Regions from separate parts of the Aquitalea sp. ASV15 genome, predicted to be linked through region 1. Evidence: predicted binding sites of a transcription regulator. Region 1 holds the regulator's gene; the other holds the start of a gene.

The links. The regulator NrdR, encoded in region 1, represses ribonucleotide reductase genes. The targets are predictions, from matches to a motif close to AAANACNATATATNGTNTTT.
Region 2: a site for NrdR is predicted at 2,628-2,647, ahead of JHD64_RS03740 (ribonucleoside triphosphate reductase). Genes of this name have one in related genera too.

Annotation. Positions count from the first base shown of each region.
Region 1 covers NZ_JAELTZ010000007.1:85,456-89,879, reverse strand. The annotation lists gene JHD64_RS04890 (hypothetical protein) at 1-495, shown strand, start outside; gene glyA (serine hydroxymethyltransferase) at 591-1,838, shown strand; gene nrdR (transcriptional regulator NrdR) at 1,987-2,445, shown strand; gene ribD (bifunctional diaminohydroxyphosphoribosylaminopyrimidine deaminase/5-amino-6-(5-phosphoribosylamino)uracil reductase RibD) at 2,524-3,660, shown strand; gene JHD64_RS04870 (hypothetical protein) at 3,830-4,424, shown strand, end outside.
Region 2 covers NZ_JAELTZ010000006.1:268-4,691, reverse strand. The annotation lists gene JHD64_RS03755 (ABC transporter permease) at 1-88, opposite strand, end outside; gene JHD64_RS03750 (ABC transporter substrate-binding protein) at 203-1,228, opposite strand; gene JHD64_RS03745 (ABC transporter ATP-binding protein) at 1,298-2,404, opposite strand; gene JHD64_RS03740 (ribonucleoside triphosphate reductase) at 2,675-4,390, shown strand.

The DNA of each region.
Region 1 (4,424 bases):
GATGCCGCGCCGGTACAGCTGGGTGGTGCTGTCGGCGCCTGGGGCATGCCCTTGATGAAATTCCTGGGCGAACAATTGCATACAGATGGTGTGACATTGTTCCCGATTGCCCGGCCGCCCCTGCCGGTGATGCAGGCGCTGGTGGCCGGCAATTTCGCCCGTTTCGAAGTAGCCTTGCAGGTGTTTGCCAGCAGCCAGATCCGCCGGCTGCGCGAGTTGTCGAAAGACCCGGTGGCCATTCTGTCCGCCCATGACAACGGTGAGTTGCACATCACCCTGTCGGCAGAAGGCGACGAACGCAACTGGGAAGCCTTTGTCTGGCCGCTGGCGGCCATGGACAATGTGGCGCTGATCGAATCGAACTTCCGCGAACTGATGGCGGAGTGCCGGGTGCGCGATGTCCATGTGCTGCCGGCGGTTTACCCGGAAAGCCGCGATGGCATTCCGCTGTTCTTTACCGCAGACGACTTGTCGCAGCTGAACGGGCAGGGCTGAAGCGACGTTGGTAAAAACGCTTCATGTGAAAATGTTTCAGAGGGCGATTCGTGTAGAATGGCCTCATCGTTAACCCTTTGATGGAAGAGTCAAAGATGTTTGCAGCTGACCAGACGATTGCCAAGTTCGACCCGGAATTGGCCGCCGCTATCAAGGCCGAGTGCCAACGCCAGGAAGATCATATTGAACTGATCGCTTCCGAAAACTATACCAGCCCCGCAGTGATGGAAGCCCAGGGCTCCCAGCTGACCAACAAGTACGCCGAAGGCTATCCGGCCAAGCGTTTCTACGGTGGCTGTGAACACGTTGATGTGGTCGAGCAACTGGCCATCGACCGTGTGAAGCAACTGTTCGGTGCCGAATACGCCAACGTGCAGCCGCACTCCGGCAGCCAGGCCAACCAGGCGGTGTACTTCTCCATCCTGAAGCCGGGTGACACCGTAATGGGCATGAACCTGGGCCATGGTGGTCACCTGACCCACGGCTCCCCGGCCAACCTGTCCGGCAAGATGTTCAACATCGTGGCCTACGGTCTGAACGAGCAGGAAGAAATCGACTACGACGACATGGAACGCGTAGCGATGGAAACCAAGCCCAAGCTGATCATCGGCGGCGCTTCCGCCTACGCCCTGCGCTTCGACTTCGAACGCATGGGCCAGATCGCCAAGAAGTGCGGTGCTTATTTCATGGTCGACATGGCGCACTACGCCGGTCTGATCGCCGCTGGTGTGTATCCGAACCCGGTGCCGCATGCCGACTTCGTGACCTCCACCACCCACAAGACCCTGCGTGGTCCGCGTGGCGGCATCATCCTGGCCAAGGCCGAGTTCGAAAAGAGCATCAACAGCAATGTGTTCCCCACCCTGCAGGGCGGCCCGCTGATGCATGTGATTGCCGGCAAGGCCATCGCTTTCAAGGAAGCGCTGCAACCGGAATTCAAGGTCTATCAGGAACAAGTGCTGAAGAACGCCGACGCCATGGCCCGTACCCTGGCCGAACGCGGTCTGCGCATCATCTCCGGCCGTACCGAAAGTCACGTCTTCCTGGTGGACCTGCGTCCCAAGGGCCTGACCGGCAAGGCTGCCGATGCACTGCTGGGCCGTGCGCACATCACCGTCAACAAGAACGCCATTCCGAACGACCCGGAAAGCCCGTTCGTGACTTCCGGCATCCGTATCGGTTCGCCGGCCATCACCACCCGTGGCTTCAAGGAAGCCGAGGCGGTCATGGTGGCCAATCTGGTGGCCGATGTCCTGGATAATCCGACTGACGATGCCGCCATCGCCCGCGTTGCCGAACAGGCCACCGCGCTGTGCCATCGCTTCCCGGTTTACGCCAAGTAAGCAATTGCTTGCCGGACGGAAGGCAGCCTGCGGGCTGCCTTTTTTCTTATCTGCGGCAAATCAGGGCGGCTTTACCGTTGCAGGCATTAACCTGTCAGGTCTTTGCTGCTACCATCAGACCTCATCAAACATACTGGATTGACACGTCATGAAATGTCCTTTCTGTGGCAATGCCGATACCCAGGTCATCGACTCCAGAGTCAGCGAGGACGGGGCCAGCATCCGTCGCCGTCGTCGTTGTCTGGCCTGCGAAAAGCGCTTCACGACATTTGAAACCGCCGATGTGCGCATGCCGCAGGTGGTCAAATCCGGTGGCCATCGTTCCGAATTCGATATCGAGAAGGTTCGCACCAGTTTCCTGCGCGCCCTGCACAAGCGGCCGGTGCCGACCGCGCTGGTGGATGACGCCATAGACCGCATCTGTCACAAGCTGCTGCAGCTGGGTGAACGCGAAGTATCCAGCCGCCAGATCGGCGAAATGGTGATGAACGAACTGGCCAAGCTGGACAAGGTGGCTTATGTGCGTTTTGCCTCGGTCTATCGCAGTTTTCAGGATATTTCCGAGTTCTCTGATGCGATCAGGGAAATCCAGAAGTCCAATCATTGAAACAGGGCGGGCTGCGCCATGCCGGCGCCGGCCTGCCATCTGATGCCGGCTGCCGCCACCCCGCAGGACTGCGCAGCCATGTCTCATTCGCTGGAAGGCTTGTTGATGTCGTCGTATTCCCCGCAAGACCATATATTCATGCAACAGGCGCTGCGCCTGGCCGAAGCCGCCACCCGCCGTGCCGCCCCCAATCCCGGAGTAGGTTGTGTGCTGGTGCGCGATGGCCAGGTCATCGGCGAAGGAGCCACCTTGCAGGTGGGCGGGGATCATGCCGAAATCCAGGCGATCAAGGACTGTCTGGCGCGCGGTGACACGCCACGCGGCGCCACAGCCTATGTCACGCTGGAACCATGCAGTCATCACGGCCGCACCCCGCCCTGTGCTGAGCGACTGGTACAGGAAGGGCTGGCACGCGTGGTGGCGGCCATGGTCGATCCTTACCATGAAGTGTCCGGCCGCGGGCTGGCCATGCTGCGTGCTGCGGGCATCGACGCCTCTGCCGGTCTGCTGGAAAGCGAGGCGCGCCGTGTTCATCGCGGTTTTCTGTCGCGGGTGGAGCGCCAGCGCCCCTGGGTGACGCTCAAGGCCGCCGCCACGCTGGATGGCAAGACTGCTTTGCTCAATGGCAAGAGCCAATGGATTACCGGGCCGGCGGCGCGCCATGACGTGCAAAAACTGCGCGCCCGCCACTGTGCCATCCTCACCGGCAGCGGCACCGTGCTGGTGGATAATCCGCAGCTGACGGTGCGCGATTTCATCCTGCCGCAGCAGCCCTTGCGCGTGGTGCTGGACAGCCGGCTGGTCACGCCGCCGGATCGCCGCATCTTCCATGGCGGTAATACCCTGCTGGTGACCAGCAGTACCGACCTGGCCCGCCATCAGCCCTACCTGCAGCGTGGGGCCGAATTGATGGTGTTGCCGGAAGATGCCGGCCATGCCAATCTGCCCATGCTGATGCGGCATCTGGCCGAGCGTGGCATCAATGAATTGATGATAGAAGCCGGTGCCGGCTTGAACGGCGCACTGGTCAGGGCCGGGCTGGTCGATGAGGCCATTCTGTATCTGGCCCCCGCGCTGGTGGGCAGCACGGCACAGGGCCTGTTTGCCTGGCCGGCGCTGGAGGATCTGGCTGACAAACAGCAGGTCAGGATTCAGGATGTGCGCATGGTGGGAGCGGATATCCGCATCAACATGACTTTTGCTGCGCCGCTGTGAAGCGCGCGGTGATGGCTGCCATCGCGATCAGGCTGGCCGAACCGGCTGGCGTGTTCCACAATGAAGCAGCGTGTTCATTGCACCGCCGCTGTCCTGGCCGCGCTGCGCTGACCAACAAGACTGGCATGGCAGCCAGTACCGGCCCGGCCGCTAGCATGAGTAGACCACAATGACTGACTCAGCCTCATCACTTCCCGCCATGGATTCCGCTGGCCTGCAGCAGGCGCTGGATGCCTATCTGCGCCTTATCTTGCGCCAGGGAGCCGCCGAGCAGGTATTGGATGAGCGGCGGCAATTGCTGGATAAATTGCTGCCATTGCTGGACGGGGTATCGCGCGATGCCCATTCCTTCCGCCGCGTGGTGGAGCGCTTTGTCGGCAGCTGTGCGGTGCAGGACCGGGTCACCGCCTTGACCTGCGCGCGCGAGTTCTATTACTTCTGGCTGGGCGATGTGAAAAAGCTGGTGGAAATTACCGCCCGCTCCGGCTTTACCACACGCAATGTGCGGCTGGAAATGGCCGACTCGCTGGCCTCGCTGCTGGAGCGCATGCGGCGTCAGGGCTTCGATGCCTTTCCGCCTTCGCTGGAAATCTATCTGGGCAAGCTGTTCGAGGATGGCATGGCCGAGGCCGACATCCATGAGCGCGAAATGCTGCTCAAGGGCATGTTGTTCCTGTTGTCCGGCCAACCCTACCGGCCAGACAGCTTCCGCATGGTGGTGGATGCCATGCTGTTGCACCTGAATGATAGCCGCAACAAGAAAG
Region 2 (4,424 bases), on a different contig from region 1:
CGGCGCGGGCCAGCTTCTGTTTCAGCGAACGGCCGGCCTCCGGCAGGGTGGCTGCGACAGCGGTGGTGGGTGCAGAGGAAGCGGTCATTCTTCCGGCTCCGGATCAGGTAAGGGGTGAAACCCCCTGGGGATGAACCCCCGAGGGGGCGGACCTGCTGCCGGATATAAAAGAGCCGGCAGCAGTCATGCGTGTTGCAGCTGCTTACTTGGCAGCCCAGGCGTTGAAGCGTTGTTCCAGCGATTCGCCGAAGTCAGCCCAGAAAGCCACATCCACGGCGACACCGCTCTTGATGTTTTGCGGAGCGGTCGGCAGGTCAGCCACCAGCTTCGAGTCCAGCAGCGGCACGGCTTTCTTGTTGGTCGGGCCGTAGGCGATATTCTGCGAGTACACCTTCTGGTTTTCCGGCTTGCTGGCGAAAGCGATGAACTTCAGCGCAGCGTCCTTGTTCGGCGAGCCCTTCGGGATGGCCCACGAATCAAAGTCATACATGCCGCCGTTCCAGACGATCTTCAGGTTCTTGCCTTCCTTCTGGGTGTTGGCGATACGGCCGTTGTAGGCCGAGCTCATCACCACGTCGCCGGATACCAGGTACTGCGGCGGTTGTGCGCCGGCTTCCCACCACTGGATATTCGGCTTCAGCTGGTCCAGCTTCTTGAAGGCGCGGTCCACGCCGGCCGGGGTCGCCAGTACCTTGTACACGTCCTTCGGTGCCACGCCGTCAGCCATCAGCGCTACTTCCAGGGTGTACTTGGCACCCTTGCGCATGCCGCGCTTGCCCGGGAATTTCTTCACATCCCAGAAATCCTTCCAGCTGGTCGGGCCAACCTTCAGCTTGTCGGCGTTGTAGGCCAGTACGGTCGACCATACGAAGATGCCCACACCGCAGGACTGGGCAGCGCCCGGTACGAAATCAGCCTTGTTGCCGATCTTGCTGTAGTCCAGCTTTTCGAACATGCCTTCATCGCAACCGCGGGCCAGTTCCGGGGATTCCACTTCCAGCACGTCCCAGGACACGCTCTTGGTGTCGACCATGGCTTTCACCTTGGCCATTTCGCCGTTGTACTCGCCGCCCACTACCTTGATGCCGGTAGCCTTGGTGAAGGGGGCGTAGTAGGCCTTTTCCTGGGCAGCCTTGTTGGCGCCGCCGAAGGAAATCACGGTCAGGTCACCGGCCAGGGCACTCTGAGCACAGCAAGCAGCAACCACGGCCAGCGAAAGAGCTTTCATGCATTTCTTCATTTGATAGATCTCCTATTGTTTTAGGACTACAGCTACACCTTACTCACTCGCACGCACTCACTCGGCCAGTTCGACGGGATCGAGCGCTCTTACGTGTTCTACATTCCAGCCCAGCGAAATCACATCGCCCACGGCCAGCTTGGGGTCGAGCGTGGCGATAGGCTGTTTGACGATGAAACTGGAGTTGCCACAGGCTTCCATGCGGATGCGCACGTGGTCGCCCAGATAGATGAATTCGCGCACGCGGCCGGAGAAGCGGTTTTGCTCCTGCGCCACGTTCAGCTTGATGCGTTCCGGGCGGATGGACAGCGATACCGGTGCGCCGGGGGCGGCATCGTGAATGGCCATGGCTTCCACGCGCTCGCCGTTTTCCAGGCCCACGGTGCAGCGCTCGCCATCGCGGCTGAGCAGCTTGCCGTGCAGGCGGTTGTTTTCACCGATGAAGTTGGCGACAAAGGTATTGCGCGGATGCTCGTACAGGCCTTGCGGGCTGTCGATCTGCTGGATTTCACCCTGATGGAACACGGCCACGCGGTCGGACATGGTCAGCGCTTCGCTCTGGTCGTGGGTCACATACACCACGGTCACGCCCAGCCGTTCGTGCAGATGCTTGATTTCCATCTGCATGTGTTCGCGCAGCTGCTTGTCCAGCGCACCCAGCGGCTCGTCCATCAGCACCAGTTGCGGTTCGAAAACCAGGGCACGGGCCAGGGCCACGCGCTGCTGCTGGCCACCGGACATCTGGCCGGGGTAGCGGTTGGCAAACTTGTCCAGCTGCACCATGGACAGGGCACGCTTGACGCGCTCGGTGACGTCGGTCTTGTCCATGCCGCGCACTTTCAGCGGGAAAGCCAGGTTCTCGGCCACGGTCATGTGCGGAAACAGCGCGTAGTTCTGGAACACCATGCCGATATCGCGCTTGTGCGGCGGTACGCGGTTGAGCGAACGCTCGCCCAGCATGATCTCGCCGGCGGTCGGGGTTTCAAAGCCGGCCAGCATCATCAGGCTGGTGGTCTTGCCGGAGCCGGACGGACCCAGCAGGGTCAGGAATTCGCCCTTGCGGATATCCAGATTGAGATCCTTCACGATCAGGGTCTCGCCGTCGTAGCTCTTTTGTACGTTCTTGAAGCGGACCAGGATGTCGCTTGCGTTCGTTTCAGCCATGACCACTCCTGTTTAAATGGTGATGACTGAATTGTAAAAAGTGGATGACAGCAGGGGTATCGGGGGGCTGCGGATTTTACTGTCAGGAAAAATGCTGTAGTCCTGTAGGGCAATCCCTACAAGACAGCAGCATGAAAAACCGGCGCCACCCTGGTGCAAGCGGCCGGCGCGGGCGGCACTTGATCCGCATCAAGCCTTTTCCAGCTGTGACTTTGCTGCGCTAAAAATCAATATATAGTGTCTGAAAATTTCAAGGCACTACATATTGTTATGAAAAAACCTGTCATGGTCAGTCCGCTTGCCACGCTGGACGAATACCTCAGCCGCGCCGACTGGCGCGTCTCTGCCAATGCCAACCAGGGCTACAGCCTGGGCGGGATGATTCTGAATGCCGCCGGCAAGCTCACCGCCAACTACTGGCTGGATGGCATCTACCCGGCGGCAGTGGCCCAGGCCCACCGCGAGGCCGATTTCCACCTGCATGATCTGGATGTGCTGGCCGGCTACTGCGCCGGCTGGTCGCTGCGCCAGTTGCTGCACGAAGGCTTCAATGGCGTGCCGGGCCGGGTGGAATCGGCCCCGCCGCGCCACCTGAGCGCGGCGCTGGGGCAGATGGTGAATTTTCTGGGCACCCTGCAAAACGAATGGGCCGGCGCACAGGCTTTTTCCAGCGTGGACACCTACCTGGCCCCCTTCATCAAGCGCGATGGCCTGAGTGACGCCCAGCTGGAGCAAGCCATGCAGGAGTTTGTGTACAACCTCAACGTGCCCTCGCGCTGGGGCACGCAGACACCATTTACCAACCTCACCTTCGATTGGCGCTGCCCGGCCGACCTGGCGGAACAGATCCCGCTGATTGCCGGCGAGGAAATGCCGTTCTGCTATGGCGACTGCCAGCCGGAAATGGACCGCATCAACCGCGCCTTTCTGCGGGTGATGGCCAGTGGCGACGCGCATGGCCGGGCTTTTACCTTTCCCATTCCCACCTACAACATCACCCCGGATTTCGACTGGGACAGCGCCAATGCCGATTTGCTGTTCGAGCTGACGGCCCGCTACGGCCTGCCGTATTTCCAGAACTTCCTCAATTCCGATCTGGAGCCGCAAATGGTGCGCTCCATGTGCTGCCGGCTGCAGCTGGACCTGCGCGAACTGCTCAAGCGCGGCAACGGTCTGTTTGGCAGTGCCGAACAGACCGGCTCGCTAGGCGTGGTCACCCTTAATTGCGCGCGGCTGGGCTACCGCTTTCGCGGCGACTGGGCCGGCCTGCTGGCCGAAACCGACCGCCTGCTGGCCCTGGCCTGCGACAGCCTGGAAATCAAGCGCCGGCGGGTACAGGGCTGGATGGACGATGGCCTCTATCCTTACACCAGGCGCTATCTCGGCACTTTGCGCAATCACTTCTCCACCATCGGCGTAAACGGCATCAATGAGCTGATCCGCAATTACAGCCGCGATGCCGACGACATCACCACCGCCCATGGCCAGCAGCTGGCGCTGGAGCTGCTCGACCACATCCGTGCGCGCATGGTGCAAATGCAGGAAAGCACCGGCCATCTGTACAACCTGGAAGCCACCCCGGCCGAGGGCACCACCTACCGCTTTGCCCGCGAAGACCGCAAGCGCTACCCCGGCATCCTGCAGGCCGGCACGGACGCCCAGCCTTACTACACCAATTCCAGCCAGCTGCCCGCCGGCCATACCGACGACCCCTTCGCCGCGCTCAGCCACCAGGAGCCGCTGCAGCGCCGCTATACCGGCGGCACCGTGCTGCACCTGTATATGCGTGAGGCGATCAGCAGCAGCGCAGCCTGCAAGCAGCTGGTGCGCCGCTCGCTGCAACGCTTCCGGCTGCCCTATGTCACGGTCACCCCCACCTTCTCGGTGTGTCCGCAGCATGGCTATCTGAGCGGCCACCACGAATACTGCCCCAAGTGCGATGCCGAACTGCTGGTCCGCACCATGGCAGCCACTGCCGCCAGCTGAGGCTGACACGCTTTCACCCGTCCCTTAACAGGAG